3 regions of the Dactylosporangium sp. NPDC049742 genome follow, and region 2 is predicted to be linked to each of the others. Evidence: riboswitches for the same ligand, from Rfam matches in the RefSeq annotation. Region 2 holds a riboswitch; each other region holds the start of a gene.
The links. Region 2 has a riboswitch for cobalamin ahead of AB0J72_RS25940 (ribonucleotide reductase N-terminal alpha domain-containing protein). Riboswitches for the same ligand answer to the same signal wherever they lie in the genome.

Region 1 (7,236 bases), on a different contig from region 2:
ACACCTCGGCCAGGTCGGCGTCGTCGCGCCAGTTGCGGCTGTCGATGAGGGGGAGGATGCCGGCGCCGTACGCGCCCGGCTTGGACCCGAAGACGCGCAGCGTGGCGCGGCGTTCGTCGCCGTGCGCGGCCACGTCGGCGGCGACGTGGGCGCGGACGTAGTTGTCGTCGGGGGACTCGTCCAGGGCGGCGACCAGCTGCACCGCGTCGTCCAGCAGCGCGACCACGTGCGGGAACGCGTCGCGGAAGAAGCCGCTGATGCGCATCGTGACGTCGATGCGGGGGCGGCCCAGCTCGGCGAGGTCGATGGGGGACAGGTTGACCACCCGGCGGGACGCGTCGTCCCAGACGGGCCGGACACCGAGCAGCGCGAGCGCCTCGGCGATGTCGTCGCCGGCGGTGCGCATGGCGCTGGTGCCCCACATCGACAGGCCGACGGAGCGCGGCCACGCACCGTGGTCTGCCTTGTAGCGGGCGAGCAGCGAGTCGGCCATCGCCTGACCCGTCTCCCACGCGAGCCGGCTCGGGATCGCCTTCGGGTCGACGGAGTAGAAGTTGCGCCCGGTCGGCAGGACGTTGATCAGCCCGCGCAGCGGCGACCCGCTCGGCCCCGCCGGGACATACCCTCCGTCCAGCGCATGCAGGACCATCGTCAGTTCGTCGCCGGTACGGGACAGCCGCGGCACGATCTCCCGTGCGGCGAACTCCAGCACCCGTACCACATCCGGCAAATCCGAAATGTCGGAGATGTCGGTGGTGGGCCAGCCCCGTGACTCCATCTCCGCCACCAGGGCGCGGGCCTGCGACTCGGCCTCGTCGACCGACACGCGCGCGGTCGAGCCCTCGGTCAGGCCGAGGGCCTCGCGCAGGCCGGGCAGCGCGACCGCGCCGCCCCACAGCTGCCGGGCCCGCAGCATGGCGAGGACCAGGTCGACCCGCGCCTCGCCGGTCGGCGCGACGCCGAGGACGTGCAGCCCGTCGCGGATCTGGACGTCCTTGATCTCGCAGAGCCAGCCGTCGATGTGCAGGATCAGCTCGTCGAACCCGTCGTCACCGGGCCGGTCGGCCAGGCCCAGGTCGTGGTCGAGCCGCGCCGCCTGCAGCAGCGTCCAGATCTGCCCGCGGATCGCCGGCAGCTTCGCGGGGTCGAGGGCCGCGATCGTCGAGTGCTCGTCCAGGAGCTGCTCGAGGCGGGCGATGTCACCGTACGACTCGGCGCGCGCCATCGGCGGGATCAGGTGGTCGACCAGGGTGGCATGCGCCCGCCGCTTCGCCTGGGTGCCCTCACCTGGGTCGTTGACCAGGAACGGGTAGATCAGCGGCAGGTTGCCGAGGGCCGCGTCGGCGCCGCACGAGGCGGACATCCCGACCGTCTTGCCCGGCAGCCACTCGAGGTTGCCGTGCTTGCCGACGTGCACGACCGCGTGCGCGCCGAACTCGTCGGCGAGCCACCGGTACGCGGCCAGGTAATGGTGGCTCGGCGGCAGGTCGGGGTCGTGGTAGATCGCGACGGGGTTCTCCCCGAAGCCGCGCGGCGGCTGCACCATCACCACGACGTTGCCCTCGCGCAGCGCGGCGAGGACGATCTCGCCGCCGGGGTCGCGGGACGTGTCGACGAACAGCTCGCCGGGCGCCGGCCCCCAGTGCCGCTCCATCCCCTCCCGCAGGTCGGCCGGGAGCGTGTCGAACCAGCTCCGGTACCGGGCGGCGGAGATCCGGATCGGGTTGCCGCGCAGCTGGTCCTCGGTGAGCCAGTTCACGTCCTGCCCGCCGGCGGCGATGAGCGTGTGCATCAGCGCGTCGCCGTCCTTCGGGAAGCCGTCGGCGCCGACGTACCCCTGCGCGTGCATCGCCTCGAGCAGCCGCACGACGCTCGCGGGCGTGTCCAGGCCGACCGCGTTGCCGATCCGCGCGTGCTTCGTCGGGTACGCGCTGAGCATCAGCACGATCTTGCGGTCCTCGGGCCGCAGGTGCCGCAGCCGGGCGTGCGCGACCGCGGTCCCGGCGACCCGGCCGGCCCGCTCCCGGTCGGCGACGTAGACGGTGAGCCCGTCGGCGTCGATCTCCTTGAACGAGAACGGCACCGTGATGATCCGCCCGTCGAACTCCGGGATCGCGACCTGCGTCGCGGTGTCCAGCGGCGACAGCCCATCATCGTTGGCGTCCCAGGTGTCGCGGGAGCTCGTGAGGCACAGCCCCTGCAGGATCGGCACGTCGAGCGCGGCCAGGGCGCCGACGTCCCACGCCCCGTCCTCGCCGCCGGCCTGCGCGTCGGCGGGCCGGGTGCCGCCCGCGGCGAGGACCGTGACGACCAGCGCGTCCGCCTGCCGCAGCGTGTCGAGCAGCTCCGCCGGGGCGGCCCGCAGCGACGAGGCGAACACCGGCAGCGGCCGGCCGCCCGCGTCCTCGACGGCCTCGCAGAGCGTCTCCACGAACGCGGTGTTTCCCGCCAGGTGGTGCGCCCGGTAGTAGATGATCCCGACGGTCGGGCCGTCAGCCGTGGACTCCCGGTCCAGCACGCCCCACGCGGGGGTCTGCACCGGCGGCGCGAACCCGTGGCCGGTCAGCAGGACCGTGTCGGAGAGGAAGTTGTGCAGCTCGGCGAGGTTGGCGGGGCCGCCCTCGGTGAAGTAGGCGTGGGCCTCCGCGGCGACGCCGGCGGGCACCGTCGAGTGGCGCATCAGCTCCGCGTCGGGCAGCGACTCACCGCCGAGCAGCACCACCGGCGCCGGCAGGCGCAGCAGCGTGTCGAACCCCTCCTGCCAGTCGCGGTAGCCGCCCAGGAACCGCACCACGACCAGGTCGGCGCCGTCGGCCAGGGCCGGCAGCTCCGCCACGGTGAGGCGGGACGGGTTGGCCAGCCGGAACGCCGCGCCGCTCGCACGGGCGCTGAGCAGGTCGGTGTCGGACGTCGACAGCAGCAGGATCACGCCGGGGTCCTCCCTCGGGGTCCGCGCCCCAAGTCGGTCGGGAAAGGTTCCGGCGGCGGAGAGTCTCCTGGCTCCCGGATCGGCGCTCGCCTCCGGCCTTCCCGGGCTCGCACCCGGTGGCCGTCGTCTCCGGCCTCCGGGGCGCTGGGCCCGGTGGCCGTCGTCGGAGGTCCACTCCCCGGTCACAGTGGCGGGACCGTGCCGGATTCACACCGGCTTCCTCCACACGTCGCCGTACAGCACCGCCAACTCTGCCGGTCACGGCTTCCTTGAGTCAAGCTCGCCCGACCCACCTTGGGGTCGGCTTCCTTGGGTCGGGCGGGGTGCTGCGCAGTAGTATCCGGCGCGTGCAGGCTGCCAGTGGACGCGACGCTCCGGACCGGTGCCCGGGTGCCGTGCAGGTCCACGCGGCGGCCGACGGTGGCCTGGCCCGCGTCCGGCTGCCCGGCGGGCGGCTGCCCGTCCCCGCCCTCGCGGTCCTCCGCACCGCCGCCGCGGACCTCGGCGACCCCGCCCTGGAGCTCACCTCGCGCGGAAACGTGCAGATCAGAGGGCTGCGGCCGGACGCGTCGCCGGAGCTGGCGGCCAGGCTCACCACCGCGGGGCTGCTGCCGTCGGACACCCACGAGCGGGTCCGCAACATCATCGCCAGCCCGCTCAGCGGCCGCGACGGCCTCGGCGAGCTGGACGTGCGGCCGGTGGTGGCCGCGTTCGACGCCGGGCTGTGCGCCGACCCCGCGCTGGCGGCGCTGCCCGGCCGGTTCCTGGTGACCGTCGACGACGGGCGCGGCGACGTGTCCCCGCTCGGCGGCGACGTCGGCCTGCACGGCGACCGCCTCCTCCTCGCCGGGCTGCCCACCGCGGGCCGGGCCGGGGAGAACCCCGCTGAGCTGCTGCTCCGGGCGTCCCGGGCGTTCCTGGACGAGCGCGCGGCGCAGGGCGGCACCGCGTGGCGGCTGGCCGAGCTGGCCGACGGCCCGGCCCGGGTCGCGGATCGCCTGGGGTTCGCCCTCGGTACAGCCGTCGACCAGTTCGCAGGCTCGCCCGGGCCGGCGGTCGGACGGACCCCGCAGGTCGGGGGACTGGTGGCGCTGACGGTGGTCGTACCACTCGGGCTGCTGACACCGGAGCAGTCGGCGGCGCTCGTCGCGGCGGCGCCGGGGGAGATCATCGTCACGCCGTGGCGGACCGTCGTCGTGCCCGACGTGCCGGTCGAAGAAGCTGGACGTCTCGAGTCACTGCTGACGACCGCCGGCCTCGGCACCGACCCCGCGACGCCGTGGGCCGGGGTCACGGCGTGCGCCGGCCGGCCCGGCTGCGCGAAGGCCCTCGCCGACGTGCGCGCCGACGCCCGCGCGGCCGTCCTCGGCGGTCTCGACCATGCGTTGCCGGTGCACTGGGTCGGCTGCGAACGGCGCTGCGGCGCACCGAAGGGAAGGCACGTGGAGATGCTCGCGACCGCCGACGGCTACCGGGTGCTGTCATGACGGCTCAGGAGTCCGTCGCAGACGGCGCCGTCCAGGGCGGCGCCTCCGGTGCCGTCGCGGGCGGCGCCTCCGGTTTCGTCACGGACGGTGGCTTTGGGTCCGTCATGGACGGTGGCTTCGACTACGTCAAGGACGGCGCGGAGATCTACCGGCGGTCGTTCGCGACGATCCGCGCCGAGGCCGACCTGTCCGCGCTGCCCGCCGACGTCGCCCAGGTCACCGTCCGCATGATCCACGCGTGCGGCATGGTCGACCTCGCCGGTGACGTCGGGTACAGCGCGGACGTCGTGCGCCTCGCCCGCGCCGCCCTGCGCGACGGCGCCCCGATCCTGTGCGACGCGGAGATGGTCGCCTCCGGCGTGACCCGCGCCAGGCTGCCCCGCGACAACGAGGTCCTGTGCACGCTGCGCGACCCGCGGGTCCCGGCGCTCGCCCACGAGCTGGGCACCACCCGCAGCGCCGCCGCCCTCGACCTGTGGGGCCCGCGGCTCGACGGCGCGGTCGTCGCCATCGGCAACGCGCCGACGGCGCTGTTCCGGCTCCTGGAGATGATCGCGGCCGGCGCGCCCCGGCCCGCGGCCGTGCTGGGCATCCCCGTCGGGTTCATCGGCGCGGCCGAGTCGAAGGTCGCGCTCGCGGCGTCGGACCTGCCGCACCTGGTCGTGCACGGCCGCCGGGGCGGCAGCGCGATGACGGCCGCCGCCGTCAACGCCATCGCGGACGAGAAGGAATGACCACAGTGGACACCGGTCGGTTGTACGGCGTAGGACTCGGCCCCGGCGACCCGGAGCTCGTGACGGTGAAGGCGGCCCGGCTCATCGCCGCGGCACCCGTCGTCGCGTTCCACAGCGCCCGCCACGGGCGCAGCATCGCCCGGTCGATCGCCGCGCCGTACCTGCGCGACGGCCAGATCGAAGAGGCGCTCGTCTACCCGGTCACCACCGAGGAGGTCCGCGACTACCGGGCCCTCATCGAGGAGCACTACGACGCGTGGGCGGCCCGGCTCGCCGCGCACCTCGACGCCGGCCGTGACGTGGTCGTGCTCTGCGAGGGCGACCCGTTCTTCTACGGCTCGTACATGCACATGCACAAGCGGCTGTCGCACGCCTATGCGACGGAGGTCGTGCCGGGCGTCACCTCGGTCTCGGGCGCGTCCGCGGTGCTCGGCCGCCCCCTCGTCGAGCGCGACGAGGTGCTCACCGTGCTGCCCGGCACGCTGCCCGTCGAGGACCTGGCCGCGCGGCTCGCCAGTACCGACTCCGCCGCCGTCATGAAGCTCGGCCGCACGTTCGGGGCCGTCCGGGACGCCCTGGAGCGCGCCGGCCGCCTCGACGACGCCTGGTACGTCGAGCGCGCCACCACCGCCAACGAGCGCGTCGCCCCTCTGTCCACTGTGGACCCGGCCGAGGTGCCGTACTTCTCCCTCGCCCTGCTGCCGAGCCGCATGCACGAGGAGACGGCGTCGGCGCTGCGGTCCACGCCGCCCGCGGTCGCCGCCGGCGAGGTCGTCGTCGTCGGGCTCGGCCCGGCCGGCCGGGACTGGCTCACCCCCGAGGCCCTGGCCGCGGTCGAGGCCGCCTCCGACCTCGTCGGATACGCCCCGTACCTGGCCCGGATCCCGGCCAACCCCCGCCAGCGCCGGCACGCCTCCGACAACAAGGTCGAGTCGGAGCGCGCCGAGTTCGCCCTGTCCCTCGCGAAGGACGGCCACCGCGTCGCCGTCGTGTCGTCCGGCGATCCGGGCGTGTTCGCGATGGCGGCCGCGGTACTGGAGATCGCCGCCGAGCCCCGCTGGAAGGACGTCCCGGTGCGCGTCCTGCCCGGCCTGACCGCCGCCCAGGCGGTGGCGAGCCGCGCGGGCGCCCCCCTCGGCCACGACTTCTGCGTGCTGTCACTGTCCGACCGCCTGAAGCCGTGGGACGTCATCGCCGCCCGCCTCGAGGCCGCGGCCGGCGCCGACCTCGTCATCGCCATCTACAACCCGGGCTCGAAGAGCCGCACCTGGCAGGTCGAGGCCGCCCGCGACCTGCTGCTGCGCCACCGCTCCCCGGAAACCCCGGTCGTCCTGGGCCGCGACGTCGGCGGCCCGCAGGAGCGCGTCCGCGTGGTGCGCCTCGCCGACCTGGACCCGTCCGAAGTGGACATGCGAACCCTGCTCATCGTCGGCTCGTCCCAGACCCGCACCCTGACCCGCGGCGACGGCGCCCCCGTCGTCTTCACCCCCCGCCGCTACCCCTGACCCCGCCCGGGGTTCCGACGCTTCCGACCTGCACGCGCTTCTGTCTTTCTTGACCTTCCGCCGCACCTCTGACCGCCTCCGGACGTCGCCCCTGACCGCCCCGGCTGCCGCCCTCTGGCCGGGCCTCGGCCACTGCCCTGACAGCCCCGGCTGCCGCCCTCTGACCGCCTCCGGCCGCTGCCCTGACCCGCCCTCGTGGCGGGACGTTGCGCGCCGCAGGTCCGGTTCGCAGGTCCGGTTCGCAGGTCCGGTTCGCAGGTCCGGTTCGCAGGTCCGGGCTCAGCGCCGCGGGCTCGGTGTCGTGGGCTCGGTGTCGCGGTCCAGGCTCAGCTGGGTCCCGGTAGCCGCCGGTTCGAGCGAGCCACCACGGATCGACGCGCGCCGGGAACGACGGCGCCGACCCCGCTGCCCCTCGTCGAGGCGGGCGCCGGCCGCAGCCGGGCTGCGGCTATGCCGCCCCGCGTCGTCGAGCCGCCTCGCGTCGTCGAGCCGCCTCGCGTCGTCGAGCCGTCCCGCGTCGTCAAGCCGTCCGAGCCCCGCCAGCGGGACTCGGACGAGCCGCCACGACACCCAAGGGCGGA
Region 2 (7,236 bases):
CAGGTACTCGCGCATGTCCGCGAGGGACATCCCGGAGACGCCCTGTTCCAGGAGGTCGGCGGCGAACTGCACCTCGCACTCGACCGCTTCGGCGAGCATCTCGCGGACCTGCGCCTCCAGCTGGGAGTCGAACAGGTCGGGTTCTTCCGCCCGTACCGTGTCGACGACGTCGAACGCGAAGGCCATGTGCATCGACTCGTCGCGGAAGACCCAGTTGGTGCCCGAGGCGAGGCCGTGCAGCAGGCCGCGGGAGCGCAGGTGGTACACGTAGGCGAAGGCGCCGTAGAAGAACAACCCTTCGATGCAGGCGGCGAAGCAGATGAGGTTGAGCAGGAACGCGCGCCGGTCGTCGCGGGTCTTCAGCTCGTGCAGGTCGCCGAGGGAGTCGATCCAGCGGAAGCAGAACTCGGCCTTCCGCGCGATCGACGGGATGTTCTCCACGGCGGCGAACGCCGCGGTCCGTTCGGCGTCGTCGGTGACGTACGTGTCCAGGAGGTTCAGGTAGGGGCGGCGGCCAGGTCGATGAGGGCCCGCTGCGGCAGCTCCCAGGCGGTGCGGTACAGCTCGCGCACGTCATCGGGCAGGTCGGCGACGTCCTGCACCGAGCCCTCGGCGCGCTTGATCTGCTCGCGGATCGCCGCGGTCCACAGCCCGCGGGCCTTGAGCTCCCGCACCAGGTACGTGTTGAGCTGCAGGAACTCACCCGACATGGTCTCGCGTTTGAACAGGTTGGACACCTGCGGCTCGATGCACTCGTAACACCCGGCGATGGACGCGATCGTCGCGGTCGGCGCGATCGCGATCAGCAGCGAGTTGCGCAACCCACTCGCCGCGACCTTCTCACGGAGCAGGGCCCAGCGCTCACCGTCGGTGGGTGCGCCCCACAGGTCCGGGTGTAGCTCGCCGCCGGCGGCACGGGTCTCGGCGTACGCGGGGTGCGGCCCGAACCGCTCCGCCAGGTCCGCCGACGCTTCCAGGGCGGTGAGGTAGATCTCCTCCTGCACCCGCGTCGACAGCTCGCGGGCGGCGGGGGAGTCGAACGGCAGCCGCAGCGCGAAGAACGCGTCCTGCAGTCCCATGAGGCCGAGCCCGACCGGCCGCCAGCGTGGGTTGGACGCGGCGGCCTGCTGCGACGGGTAGTAGTAGATCGAGTCGAGCTCGTCGCGGGGCGAGTCGACCAGGAAACACGACGACATCTGGGTGTGCGCGGTGCCGGAGTTGAACAGCGTCGGCGAGCTCGGCAGATACGCGAGCGACGACATGAGCCGGTAGAAGCCGATCGCCTCACCCGGCGTCTGCGACAGCCCGCACGCGACGCGCAGCAGCCAGTACTGCGGGGTCTCCACGACCAGCCGGGACAGAGGGTGGCGCAGCAGGTACCGGTCGGCGACGGTCCGCAGGCCGAAGTACTCGAAGCGCAGATCACCGTCGACCTCGACGGCATCGTCGAGCTTGCGGGCGTTCCGCGCCACGAACGCCGCGGTGTCGTCGCTGATGAGGCCCTGCTGGTGCGCGTGCCGGATCGCCTGGCTGAAGCTGGCGACGCCCTGCCCGCGGACCTCCTTGTCGACGTACGCCGCGAGCAGCCGCGCCGCGAGCCGCGAGTACTGCGGCTCCTCACCGATCAGCTCCGCCGCCGTCTGGATCGACAGCTTGTCCAGCTCCGCCGTCGTCGCCCCGTCGTACAGACCGCTGATCGTCTTCGTCGCCACCCGCAGCGGGTCGACCTCGTCGAGGTCGGCGACCCACCGCTCGACCGCCTTCACGATCTTGTTGACGTCGACCGGCTCCAGGTCGCCGTTGCGCTTGCGGACCTGCATCGCGTGCCGGCGCTGCTCCGGCGCCTTCCCGGCCGTCGCCTGGTCCTGCGTCACCGTCATGTGCTCCCCCTCGTCGCCTGCTCATCACCACCGGATGGACGCAGGGGGAAGCCCGCCACAGAAAGGCGCACGCGAGGAGCACCTGGCGATGGCGTCAGCCGTCCCACGCGGCATCCGACCACCGCACGCCGCCCTCGGCGCGCGGTGCGCTGGCAGGTCTTCGGACTCGCGGGCGCGACCGTCTCCGGTCACCTACTGGCCGTCGCTTCCCAGACCCCGGAAGGTCCAGTGCTCAATGACAGCGTTCGTTCCCACTCACCGCTGCGGGGCAGTCCCGGACTCACACCGGGTTCCCTGTTGCCACGACCGCACCGAAGCGCGGCCGAACCACCGCCGGGCACTGCGTGCCAGTAGGACCAGTACGCCGACGCCGGCGGGGTGTTGACGCACGGCTCCGTGGCGGCGGTGGGCTTGCCGTTGATCCGGCAGATGAAGGCGAGGCCCCAGCGCTGGGTGCCGGTGACGGTGAACCCGGCGCCGCTCAACGCGGCAAGGTCATTCGGCGGGTCGCCGAGCCGGCAGCCCTTCTGGACGCCGCCGCCGAACGTGGTGAAGTCCACGACGACGGTGACCCCGGTGCCCGGCGCGCACGCGGCGGCGTGCGCCGCCTGCGGTGCCGGGTCGGCAAGGACCAGCGCGCCGGTGACGGCGAACGCCGCGCAGAGCCCGGCGAGCCACCTCCGCGACACGGTTTATGCCCTGCGCCATGGCCCGGTTCACGCGGCACACGCCAGGGTTGGCGCCGCGGCCTGCGAGCCGGCGGCGGTGAGGGTGGCGAAGCTGGCGCCGGTCAGACCCAGGCACGGCCTGCGCGGTCGGGCGGATCGCGGTGGCCGGGTCGAACCCGGTCGTCGTGTAGGCGATCGCGCCGCGGTCGGCGGCCGGGCCGGAGCAGCGCACCTGCAGGCCGAGCAGGAATCCGCGGGCCTTGAGCCATGCGACCGGCCGCCCGGCGACGCGCAGCGCCTGCGCGGCGAGGCCGGTGCTGTTGGCATTGCTCGACGCGGTGTCGGCCGCGGTAGGTCGGCCCGTAACACTCGATGATCACGCAGTCGTCGGTCAGTGTCGCCAGGACGCCCGCGATGTTATGGCGTCGCCAGGCGTCGAAGTGGTCGGTGAGCTGGTTCATTTGGCCTGCCTCGGCGCCTCGGCTCAGGGCCGGTGGTTCGACGAGCGAACCGCGTATGCCCAGTGGCACAGTTGGGCGGTGACCCCCTGATTGCGGCCGACCATGTCCTGTACAACGCCAAGTCGGGCGGCTGTGACATGACCTCGGTCGATGCCTCGGCGCTCAGCAAGCCCAACATCCTGAACCCCGAACGGGCACAGGTTCGGCGCGGTCAGGGCTGCAGGAGCACGCGCTGGGCGGCGCGCTCCAGCAAGGCCCGGTCGGTCGCGGCGGCGAGGGTGTCATGGGCCGGGTGGCTCAGCACCTGGACGATCGCGATGTCGAGATTCAGCGCCTGCAGCGTCCGTTCGGTCTGGGGCCCGGCGTGACTGCCGCCGGGGGTACGGATTCCGCCGATCAGCAGGACCGTTGTGCGCTCGTTGCGCACGGCGGCCGCGACGATCGGCATCGGCGTCACCACGGTCAGGCCGGCGACGTCGTCGAGCAGTTCCGTCAGCCGCACTGCCTTGGGGCCGCCCGAGATCCCGACCGCCATGCCCGGCTGGACGAGGCCCAGCGCCTCCTGGACCTCGTCCGGGGCCGGCCGATGCGCTGGCCGTGCCGGCTGCTCCTCGCCGATCGGCATGGCTCCGCCGCGGACCCGGTGCAACAGCCCGCGATCCGCGAGCACCTCCAGGTCCCGGCGGATCGTCGGGATCGACACGTCGAAGCGCTCGCTCAGCTCGTGCAGGCCGATGCCGCCGAGTTCGCGGGTCGCCGCGACGATCCCGGCGCGACGCGTCTCGATGAGCACGTCAGGCCTCCTCGATCACCGTTACCGCACCGGCCTCGACAACGCGGCCGCCGACTTCAGCGGCGTGCTCGCCATGGTTGATCGCGATGACGAACGGCGGGCGCCGCACGACCTCGACCGTTTCGGGCACGTCGTGGCGGACCGGGAGCCCTGCCTGAGGCAGGATCCGGGCCAGCAGTCGCTCGAGGCCGGCCGCGTCCGGGCGGGTCGAGACGTACCAGGCCGTGCCGCCACCGTGCGCTTTGCGGGTGACGGCCGGACCTCCGGCCGCCGGTCCGTCCGTGTAGGTCAGCACGACCTCCGCGGTGTCGACGACGAGGTCCTCGGCCCACACATCGGCGGCCGTGCCGTCCGAGAGCTCGATGTGCCGGCCCTGTCGCAGCGGCAGGAACTCCTCGACGGTCACGCCGAGCAGGTCGCGGAGCGCCCCCGGATGCGCATCCCCGTGCACGGTGTCGTTCGCGTCGACGATGCCGGAGAAGTACGACACGAGCAGCGTTCCCCCGCCGGTGACGTATGCGTCGAGGTTCTTCGCCGCCGCGGCCGTCGTCAGGTACAGCGATGGTACGACGACCAGCGGGTACCTGCTCAGGGCCGCCTCTGGGTGGACGAAGTCGACGGTGAGGTGGGCCTTCCACAGCGCCGTGTAGTACGCCTCGATCCGCTCGCGGTATGCCAGGTCCACGGATGGGCGCCATTCCAACTCGAGCGCCCACCACGACTCCCAGTCCCACACGATCGCCACGTCGGCCTTGACCCGGGTGCCGCGCAGCCGGTCCAGCCCGGCGAGGCGTCCGCCGAGCTCGGTGACCTCGCGCCAGATCCGGGTGCTGGTCCCGCCGTGCGGCAGCATCGCCGAGTGGAACTTCTCCGCCCCGAACCGCGAGGCCCGCCACTGGAAGAACAGCACCGCGTCGGCGCCGCGGGCCAGGTGGGCCAGGCTGTTGCGGGCCAGCTCGCCGCGCCGCTTGGCGATGTTGCGGGGCTGCCAGTTCACGGCGCTCGTGGAGTGCTCCATCAGCATCCACGGCGCTCCGCCGGCGAGGCTGCGCGTCAGGTCCGCGCACATGGCCAGTTCGATGTGCGGATCGTCGCGTTCGGCCTGCAGGTAGTGGTCATTGGCGACGACGTCGACCTCGCCGGCCCACTTCCAGTAGTCGACCCACTTGCAGTTGGCGATCATGAAGTTGGTGGTGACCGGTACCTCGGGCGACAGGCCGCGCAGGATGTCGCGCTCCCGCCGGAAGTTCTCCAGATGGACGTCGGAGCAGAACCGGAAGAAGTCCAGCTGCTGCGCCGGGTTCACCGGTGTCGGCGCTGCGTGTGGCGGCTCGATCTCGGCCCAGTCGCTGTAGCGCTGGCTCCAGAACGTCGTGCCCCATGCGGCGTTGAGCGTCGGCAGGTCGCCGTGGCGGTCCTGCAGCCAGCCGCGGAACGCCTCGGCGCAGCCTGGGCAGTAGCAGTGCGGGTTCACGCCCGCGTACTCGTTGTGGACGTGCCACAGCGCGACCGCCGGATGCTCGCCGTAGCGGCGGCCCAGCTGCTCGGTGATCGTGGCGGCGGCCCGCGCGTACTCAGCCGAGCTGGGACAGAAGCTCTGCCGGCCGCCCTGTCCGAGGACGTGGCCTTCGCGGTCGATGAGCCGCGCGTCGGGGTAGCGGTAGGTCAGCCACGGCGGCGGAGCCGCGGTCGGCGTGGCGAGGTCCGCGCGGATCCCGTTGGCATGTAGGAGCTCCAGAACTCTGTCGAGCCACTCGAAGGTGTACTGCCCCTCGGTGGGCTCGAGCATCGCCCAGCTGAAGATGCCGACGCTGACCAGGTTGACACCGGCTTGCCGCATCAGCCGGACGTCCTCGGCCCAGACCTCCTCAGGCCACTGCTCCGGGGCGTAGTCGCCGCCGTAGGCGATGGCATCGAGACCGCGGGGAAACCACGGCGACGGTTGAAGCTGGTCCATCTTGCGACTCCTGGCTGTGAACGCTCCCGGTTCGATAGCGGCAGCATAGCGCAGGCATCACGCGTGAATTAACCTCCGCGCAATGTATTGACAGCACGTCTAGGACGGCCAAAACTGTGAGCGCTCCCGGTCGTTCACCCCGATCGCCGCAGCGATGGACGTCTGTCGGAGGGTGCCGGAGCGCCGTAGTCACACGGCCGTTTCGTTTCTCCCGCTCGCCCTCGTCGCCGCGGTGACCTACGCACGTTGGAGACCAAGATGACCCCGAAACTCCGTACGTTGTTCGCGGTCGCAACCGCGAGTGCGCTGCTGCTGACCAGCGCCTGCGGATCCAGCGACGACGGCACGCCCCAGAACACGGCCACCGGCAAGGTCGAGCTGACCTTCTGGTCGTGGGTGCCCGGCATCGACAAGGTCGTGGCCCAGTGGAACGCCGCCAATCCCGACATCCACGTCACCGTCAGCAAGCAGGCGCAAGGTGACGAGGAGGTCACGAAGGTCCTCACGGCCAACAAGGCCGGCAACCCGCCGGATCTCTTCCAGGCCGAGTATCAGGCGCTTCCCACGCTGGTCAGCAACGGCGCCGCGGCTGACCTCAGCAAGTACTCCGCCGACGCGAAGGGCAAGTTCGCCCCCGGCGTGTGGAGCACGATCACGCTCGGCACCGACGCGGTCTACGCGATCCCGCAGGACTCGGGTCCGATGATGCTGTACTACCGCGCGGACGTTTTCGAGCAGCTCAGCCTCAAGGTGCCGACCACCTGGGACGAGTTCGGTGAGGTCGCCAAGCAGGTCCGGCAGAAGGACCCGAAGCGCTACCTGACCACCTTCTCCGCCGGCGACCCGGGCTGGTTCGCCGGACTCGCCCAGCAGGCCGGCGCCAAGTGGTTCGGCGTCAGCGGCGAGACCTGGTCCGTGCAGGTCAACGACGCCGCGACCAAGAAACTCGCCGAGTACTGGGGCGGCCTGGTCGCCTCCGGCGCGATCGACAACAAGCCGATGTACACCCCCGAGTGGAACAAGGCCCTCAACGACGGCACCCTGATCGCCTGGCCCAGCGCCGTCTGGGGCCCCGGCGTGCTGTCCGGCAACGCCCCCGACACCGCCGGCAAGTGGAAGATCGCGGAGATGCCGCAGTGGACCGCCGGCGAGCACAAGACCGGCAGCTGGGGCGGCTCCTCGACGGCCGTCGCGGCGAAGTCCAAGAACATTGCGCAGGCCACCAAGTTCGCCATCTGGCTCAACACCGACCCGACCGCGGTCGCCGGCCTGATCAAGGAGGGCGGCATCTACCCGGCCGCGACCGCCGCACAGTCCGGCGGGGAGCTGTCGAAGGCGCCGGCGTTCTTCAGCAACCAGCCCGATTTCTACAAGCTCGCCCAGCAGATCGCCAACTCGGCGGCGGGCGTCACCTGGGGCCCGAACGTGAACGTCACCTACGCCACCTACAAGGACACCTTCGCCAAGGCCATCACGG
Region 3 (7,236 bases), on a different contig from region 2:
AAAATGTCGGTGGTCGCCTCTATGCTCTGCTCGCTTTGGTTTTCCTCACGGGGGAGCACGACCCACCATGCAGTTGCGACGCACCATCCTTGCCCTGGCCCTGTCCACGACGGTGGCCCTGACCGCGGCCTGCTCCTCCGAGAAGCCCTCGCCCGCCGCCCAGGGCTCGGCGAACGCCGCCGCCAGCGCGGCCGCCACCAGCGCCGCAGCCGCCCCGTCACAGTCCGTCGACCTGAAGGCCAACACGGAGGCCGTGTGCAAGGGGGTCGTCGCGGCGTATGACAAGGAGAAGGAAGCGGTCGTCGCCGTCCTCACCGAGCTGCTCACCGCCGCCGCCAAGGACGACACGGCCGCCATGGCCACGGCGAAGTCGAAGGGCAAGGTGGTCTTCGACCGCCTGAGCGCCTCGGTCAACACCGAGCTCGAGAAGGCCGCCGACCCGCAGGCGAAGGCCGCCCTGCAGAACTTCGTGAAGGCCTTCTCGAAGGTCCTCGAGTCCGACAGCCTGGAGAGCGACGCCTTCCAGACCGAGATGGAGAAGGCAACCGCCGAGGCCACGAAGTACTGCCCCGCCCTGGAAGCCTGACCTTCGCCCCAGCCGCCCGGCCGCTCGCTTCGGACACTCAGCCGCCCGGTTGGCCACTCGCCGTGGTCAACCGGGCGGTGCCCACTCCGCCCGGCCAGCTGAGCCGGCGCCTGCCGGCACTGCGCGGCGCTGACGGTGACGCCGCGCTTCTGGGCACCCCCGGGGTTGGCCTTGGTACGGCCGAGGTGGCGGCTCGCTCCAGACAGCTCAGTGGGCAGTGGCCGTCCCCGCCTCGGACGGCCAGCCGCAGGTCCTGAAGCCCCATCGGCGGAGCCGGTGGCGGCTTTGTTCAGGGCCAGGTCGGTGCCGAGGTTGGCCGGGGTCGGCGGTTGGTTCCGGTGCGACGGCCGCGGCCGGCACAGATGCAGCACGACGGCGTCGGCGGTGTCGGTGCCGTCGGTCATCTGTTGGCCTTCGCCGTGCTGACGGTGGCGCTGCTGCGTCGCTGGACACCCGGTGAGCGCTCCGCCCGGCTGAAGTGGCCGTTCGTTCCAGACGGCCAAGTCGGCGGTGGCCGTTCGCCCTGGTCAACGGGGGCGCTTCGCCCTGGACAGCCCAGCTGTCGGCATCTGCCGGCGGCTGTGGCGCAGACGGTGGCATTGCCGCGGTCGCCAGGCACACCGGTGGGCGATTGGTCTGGTAGGGCGGAGGCGGCCCCAAGTCGCGGTCCGCCCGACCACGTGGGCGGTTGCCGGTCCGTCCTGGACAGCCGGGCTACGGGTGACGGCACGTTCAGAAGGGTGGCAGTGGAACCCCTCGCAGGTTGGCCATGTCTACCGGTGGGCCGACGGGAACCACGTGAACGTGCGTCTCGAGGAGGACGAGCTCTGCCTGCTGGTGACCGTCGGGGTTCGTGCTGGCGACTCCAGGGCGCCAGTCGCCCTCGTCTGCGGCTACCGCGGGCCGAGCGGTTCGTGGGCGGATCTGTTGCGTGACTGCTTCCACCGGGGCATGCGCGTTGCGGCGCCCGCGGCCGGTGACGGTGCGCCGGGGTGCTGGGCAGCGCTGCGCGAGGTCTTCCCAGGCACCCGTGAGCAGCGCGAACGGGTGCACAAAAGTTTTCCCAGGGCGGTCGCGAACATCACCGACGATCTCGACGTGCTGCGGCCGTTTCCACGACTACCCGGCCGAGCATTGGGTGCACCTGTGCACCTCGAGCCCGGTCGAGTCCATGTTCGCCAACGTCCGGCACCATGGCCGTGTGACCGAGGGACCGTGTAGCCGCGCCGGGGCCGCCTTCGGCGACGGGCGAGTGGCGGCTCGACCATGACCGTCTACGACACCTACGGCGCGGACGTGCGCTCTGCCGCCGAGCTGGCTCGCATCGTCGCAGACCGGCTCGGCCTGATCTTTGTCGAGCACGAGAGCGACTACCGGGGGATCTACTACCGCGCCGAGGCTCCGCCGTACCAGATCGAGGTCCAGCCCAACGCCATCCCAGGCGACGATGGTCAGAACGATCTCTACGACCCCGATCACCCGGGCATGCGGGCGCTCCTGCTGGTGACCGGCTCCCAGCGGTCGCCAGGCTACGATGCAAGTCTCAACGCCCTCGACGCGCTCCAGCTGCTCGAACACGAGTCGAGTTGAGGTCCGCTGATCCACGACTGCTGACGATTACTCGTAGGCGATTGCCGGTAATTGGTTGCAGGTAATTGGTGGTCGGGCGTGGGGCGGTGCGGGGGTGTCCTACGCGCGGCTGGTCGCGGTGGCGGGGCGGGTTGTGGGTTGTGGGGTGGTTCGCAAGGTGGGGGAGAGCCTGGCGACGGCGAGCAGGACGGCACCGCAGGTGGCGACCAGCAGCCAGCCCGGCCGGGACGCGGCGGGCAGGTCCGCGGGGGAGGACGACGCGACCAGGCCGCCCGCAACCGCGACGCCGAGCGCCGCGCCGAACTGGCGGGCCGTGGAGGTGATGCCGCCCGCGACGCCCGAGCGGGACGGTGGGAGGGCGGCGACGGCGGTGTTCGTGATCGGGGTGTTGGCGAAGCCGATGCCGACGCCGAGCAGCAGGAACGCGAGCAGCAGCACCGGCAGGGCGGTGTGGTCGGACAGGGTGACCAGGCACAGGCCGCCGGCCAGGACGAAGGCGCCCGCGAGCAGCAGCGGCGGGCGTGGGCCCGCGCGGCCGACCAGGTAGCCGGACAGCGGCGCGCACACCGTCGCCGCCAGGGCCATCGGCAGCGTGACCAGCCCCGCGGCGGCGGGTGACAGGCCGCGGGTGTGCTGCAGGTAAAGCGTGCTCAGCAGCAGCGTCAGGTTGAGCCCGGCGAAGAGCACGACGGCGCCCAGGACGGCGGCGGTGAAGGGAGCGTGGCGGAAGAGGCGGACGTCGATCAGGGGCGACCGGCGACGCAGGGACGTGACCACGAACCCGGTGGCGGCGGCCAGGGTGACCGCGGCCAGAGCCACCGGAACCGGAGCGGTCCAGCCCGCGTGCGGCGCCTCGATGAGCAGGGCCACGGACCCGCCGACCAGCGCGACCAGCAGCGCCTGCCCGGGCACGTCCACCGGGCGGGGCTGCGGGGACCTGGACTCCGGCACGTACACGGCGGTGAGGGCCAGGACCGCGGCGATGAGCGGCACACTGACCCAGAACACCGACCGCCAGCCGAGGGCGGAGACGAGCGCGCCGCCCGCGACGGGGCCGGCGGCCATGCTGGCTCCGAAGATCGCGGCCCACACGCCGATCGCCTGGGCGCGCTCCTTCGGGTCGGTGATGACGCTGACGACGATCGCGAGGGCGACCGGGCTGAGCATCGAGCCGCCGACGCCCTGCACGACGCGGGCGGCGACGAGCCAACCGAGGGACGGCGCGGCCGCGCACGCCACCGAGGCGAGGGCGAAGACGACCAGTCCGATCTGGAAGATCCGGCGGCGGCCGAAGCGGTCGGCGAGGGCGCCGGAGGAGATGAGCAGGCTCGCCAGGACCAGGGTGTACGCGTCGACGGTCCACTCCAGGCCGCGGGTGCCGGCGTGCAGGCCGGCGCCGATCGACGGCAGCGCGACGTTGACGATCGTGGTGTCGAGCCCGACCAGGAACAGGCTCGTCGAGCAGATGGCGAGAACGGTCCAGCGCCGTGCGGTGTCCATGGCCACGATGATCGGCGCGCACCCCGTGCAGGCCGCAGAGAATTTGCGAAGATTGCAAAATGGACGCCGAGGTGGAGCGGCTCATCGACGGGATCGGGCCGAGGCTGCGGGAGCTGCGCCGCCGGCGGGGGCTGACCCTCGAGGCGCTGTCGGCGCGGACCGGCATCTCCGTCAGCGGGCTGTCGCGGCTCGAGTCCGGGAAGCGCCGCCCGACGCTGGACCTGCTGCTGCCACTGGCCCAGGCGCATCAGGTGGCCCTCGACCAGTTGGTGGGGGCACCGGCGACGGGGGATCCCCGCGTACACCTGAAGCCCCAGCGAAACCGGAGAGGCAGCGTGGTCGTCGCGCTGACGCGCTACCCGGGACCGGTAAGGGTGTTCAAGCAGGTGCTCGAACCGGGCGAACCCAGGTTGGTCACCCACGAGGGCTACGAGTGGCTGTACGTCCTCGCCGGCGAGCTGCGGCTCATCCTCGGCGATCAGGAGCTGACGCTGCGGCCGGGGGAGGTCGCCGAGTTCGAGACCCGCACGCCGCACTGGTTCGGCCCCGCCGGCGAGCAGACCGTCGAGGTCCTGCACATGTTCGGGCCCCAGGGAGAGAAGGCGCGGGTGCGCGCGAGACCCCGCGCCGGGAAACACTGAAGGCGGCGGGGCAACGCCCCACCGCCTTCAGCAACGAACAGGTCAGACCGCGACCGGGTGCGCGTCGGCCACGACCGGGCGCTGGCTGCGCTCGGTGAGGTAGCCGAACAGCAGGCCGAGCGTGGCCCAGGTGACCGCCTGGGTGCCGAGCGACGCGAGCCGGAACCGCCACAGCAACACCGGCGAGAACCCGTCGGGCACCTCGTTGACCGCCGGCAGCAGCGCGATCGCGACACCCACGACGACCGCGGCGCCGACGACCGCGAGGATCGTCGCGTTCCACGTGCCGAAGCGCGGCTGCAGCGACCGGCTCACGACGATCGCGCCGAGCACGGCGGCGACCCCGATGACGATCATCAGGAAGTACAGGCCGGTCCGCTGCTGCAGCGTGTCCGGGTTGCCGGTCGCGGGCGGGTTGGCCGGGTACTTCAGGAACGGCACGAGCGCCACCCCGACGAACCCGGCGAGAGCGACGACCGCGGCCGTGGCGCGGGCGCTGATCCGGCCGATCCGCCCGAGCGTGACCGCGACCGCGATGGCGAACAGGCCGCCGATGGCGACGCCGTACACGACCGAGGCGGTGGCCAGGCCGAGCGTGCTCTGCACGGTCCGGCTGACCGGCCCGTGCTCATGGTCGGTGGCGTGGACCTCCTCGAACGCGATCGCGTCGTTGATCGGGCCCTCACCGAACAGGTAGGCGAACAGGAACGCGGCGACACCGGCGACCAGGCCGGTGATCATGCCGCGGACCAGGAGCGTCCGGGCACTCAACATGCTGGCGCCCCGGTTCAGTGGCAGGGGAAGCCGAGCAGGTGCCGGCCGTCGTGGACGAACTCGTGCACCGTCGAACCCGAGACGACCGAGGTGATGCCCTGCTCGGCGCCGACGAAGTAGAGCAGGACGACGGCGAGGACGACGCCGAACGTGGCCCACGGCAGGATCTGCCGCAGCGGGATCGGGGCCGGTGCGGTGGCCGGGGTGGGAAGAGCCGAGATCGTTGCCATGATGCAGCCTCCTGCGGGATTTCGCGTCCCATCGAGCGTTGTCGTGACCGTGCCCGGGTCTGACTCCCACCTGCGTGGTTACAGCGGCGCGACCGTGCCGGGCTTGCACCGGCTTCCGTTCACTGTCACGTGTATGTTTCGGACGGTACGGACGCGGTTCCGGCGTGTCAATCGGACAGCGCCTCCGTCAGCCCGCCGGTGGGCGCCGCGCCGCTGGTCAGCGCGGCCGGCGCCCGGGGCCGGGGTGATCAAGTTCTCGGCGGGGTGAGGGCGACGAGGTCGGTGCCGACCTTGTGCAGTCCGTCGAGCCGCCGGTCGAGGGACGCGCCGCTGGGGCTGAGGAACTCGTCGTACTTCGCCCAGACGGACCTGCCGTTCGCCATGAACGCCCACGGGTAGTGCTTGTCGGCGGCGGCGACGACCTGCGGGCCGTGGTCCGCCCAGTGCGGGTCGGTGCCGCCGGTCAGCCGCGCGCCCACCTTGTCCTTCGGCTGCACCGACAGGCTCGGCACGTCACCCGGCAGGGCGAGCACCAGCGCGGTGTGCCGGTTGTCCTTCTCGGTGAAGTCGAACACGTAGAACGCGCGGTCGCGGTACGTGCCGCTGACGACGGCGCCCGCGGACGGCTGCGACTGCGACCAGCCGAGCCGCTGGGCGAGCGTGGGGTTGGAGTGTTCGAAGGTGTAGCCGCGCCGCTTCGCCCACCGCTTCCGGCCGATCCGCGTCCGCACCGACGACACGAACCCGGCGCCCGAGATCAGGCAGATCAGCGTGCCGCCGATACCCGCGATCCACGCGCCGGTCCCGCCGTCGGTGAAGGCCGTGCCCCACCCGAGCACAGCGGTCACGCCGGTGACGACGAAGATGAAGAAGCGGGTCTGGTACGGGGCGATCGCCGCCTGCGGCTCGTCGGCGCCGTACCGGATCACCTCGATCAGCGAGAGCACGAAGTACAGCAGCGCCAGCCCGCCGAGCAGCAGCGCCGCGGAGCCGGTTGTCCGCCACGCCCGGTCCCGGCCGGCGAGCTTCTCCGGGGAGTTCTGTCTCGTGTACCGGTCGACCATCGTCTGGTAGGAGCCGCCCTCGTCGCCGCTGCCGCCGAAGACCAGGCACGTGTCGCGCGGCCGCATCGTCTTGCCGTCGCAGGTCGGCGTGTAGTCCGAGATGCGCTGCGCCGACTCCTGCTGTCGCTGCGCGGCCGTGCTCGTGCCGGCCGCCACCATCTGCCATCCGGCCAGCAGGAAGACGCCTGCCAGGACGATCCGGACGAGTAACCCCGTGTGCCGTCGATTCACGCCGGCATGTATAGCAGCCGATGCCTGGCCGCTGCTGCCCCGGTGGCCCGGGATGCGTGCTGACCGCTGCCGGGACCGAGCCGTCACGATAGTCTCGGACCCGTGGGCGTCATGATGGACTACTTCGCCGCGACCGAGCAGGAGCTGGCCGCCCTCGACCTCGATCTGGGCCCGGCCGGCAACGACTGGCCGTATGTCGACTGCAAGGGCTGGATCCTGGAGGTCGAGGAGTTCGCCGCGGAGATCGACGGGCGGGATCCGAGCGAGTTCGGCCGGGACGAGCCGCTGCGCGGCGTCGACGACCCCGAGTTCCTCGGCCCGTGGACGGTGCGGATCAACACGGAGCTCGTCGACACCCTCACCCGGCTGGAGGAGGGGCAGATCCGCGGCTACGCGGACCGGTTCCTGCTGGAGGACTGGGAGGCCGGGCGGCTCGTCGCGCTCGCCGGGCTGGCCAGGTCCGCGGTCGCGCAGGGGCGGGCGCTCTACTCCTGGTCGTCGTTGTAGCCGGCCACGAGCCGGTCGTCCTTGTCGTTCTTGTAGCCGGACACCAGCAGGGTCCACAGCTGCTCGCGGACCTCCGGCGGGAGCCGGTTCCCGAGCTCCTGGCGCCGCAGCAG

Region 1: it holds a riboswitch for cobalamin, as region 2 does, so the genes downstream of both, cobN (cobaltochelatase subunit CobN) here and AB0J72_RS25940 (ribonucleotide reductase N-terminal alpha domain-containing protein) in region 2, are expected to answer to the same signal.
Region 3: it holds a riboswitch for cobalamin, as region 2 does, so the genes downstream of both, AB0J72_RS40670 (CbtB domain-containing protein) here and AB0J72_RS25940 (ribonucleotide reductase N-terminal alpha domain-containing protein) in region 2, are expected to answer to the same signal.

Annotation. Positions count from the first base shown of each region.
Region 1 covers NZ_JBFANF010000101.1:855-8,090, forward strand. The annotation lists gene cobN (cobaltochelatase subunit CobN) at 1-2,929, opposite strand, end outside; cobalamin riboswitch at 2,969-3,191, opposite strand; gene AB0J72_RS55415 (precorrin-3B synthase) at 3,277-4,416, shown strand; gene AB0J72_RS55420 (precorrin-8X methylmutase) at 4,521-5,150, shown strand; gene AB0J72_RS55425 (precorrin-2 C(20)-methyltransferase) at 5,147-6,655, shown strand.
Region 2 covers NZ_JBFANF010000022.1:84,025-91,260, forward strand. The annotation lists partial or broken gene AB0J72_RS25935 (ribonucleotide-diphosphate reductase subunit beta) at 1-504, opposite strand, end outside; partial or broken gene AB0J72_RS25940 (ribonucleotide reductase N-terminal alpha domain-containing protein) at 507-1,880, opposite strand; cobalamin riboswitch at 2,031-2,210, opposite strand; partial or broken gene AB0J72_RS25945 (hypothetical protein) at 2,210-2,515, opposite strand; gene AB0J72_RS25950 (DeoR family transcriptional regulator) at 3,221-3,802, opposite strand; gene AB0J72_RS25955 (beta-galactosidase) at 3,804-5,759, opposite strand; gene AB0J72_RS25960 (extracellular solute-binding protein) at 6,018-7,236, shown strand, end outside.
Region 3 covers NZ_JBFANF010000046.1:90,698-97,933, forward strand. The annotation lists gene AB0J72_RS40640 (hypothetical protein) at 68-586, shown strand; partial or broken gene AB0J72_RS40645 (transposase) at 1,358-1,856, shown strand; gene AB0J72_RS40650 (hypothetical protein) at 1,853-2,176, shown strand; gene AB0J72_RS40655 (MFS transporter) at 2,276-3,676, opposite strand; gene AB0J72_RS40660 (XRE family transcriptional regulator) at 3,736-4,317, shown strand; gene AB0J72_RS40665 (CbtA family protein) at 4,360-5,091, opposite strand; gene AB0J72_RS40670 (CbtB domain-containing protein) at 5,106-5,321, opposite strand; cobalamin riboswitch at 5,358-5,489, opposite strand; gene AB0J72_RS40675 (hypothetical protein) at 5,570-6,616, opposite strand; gene AB0J72_RS40680 (hypothetical protein) at 6,719-7,123, shown strand; gene AB0J72_RS40685 (hypothetical protein) at 7,102-7,236, opposite strand, start outside.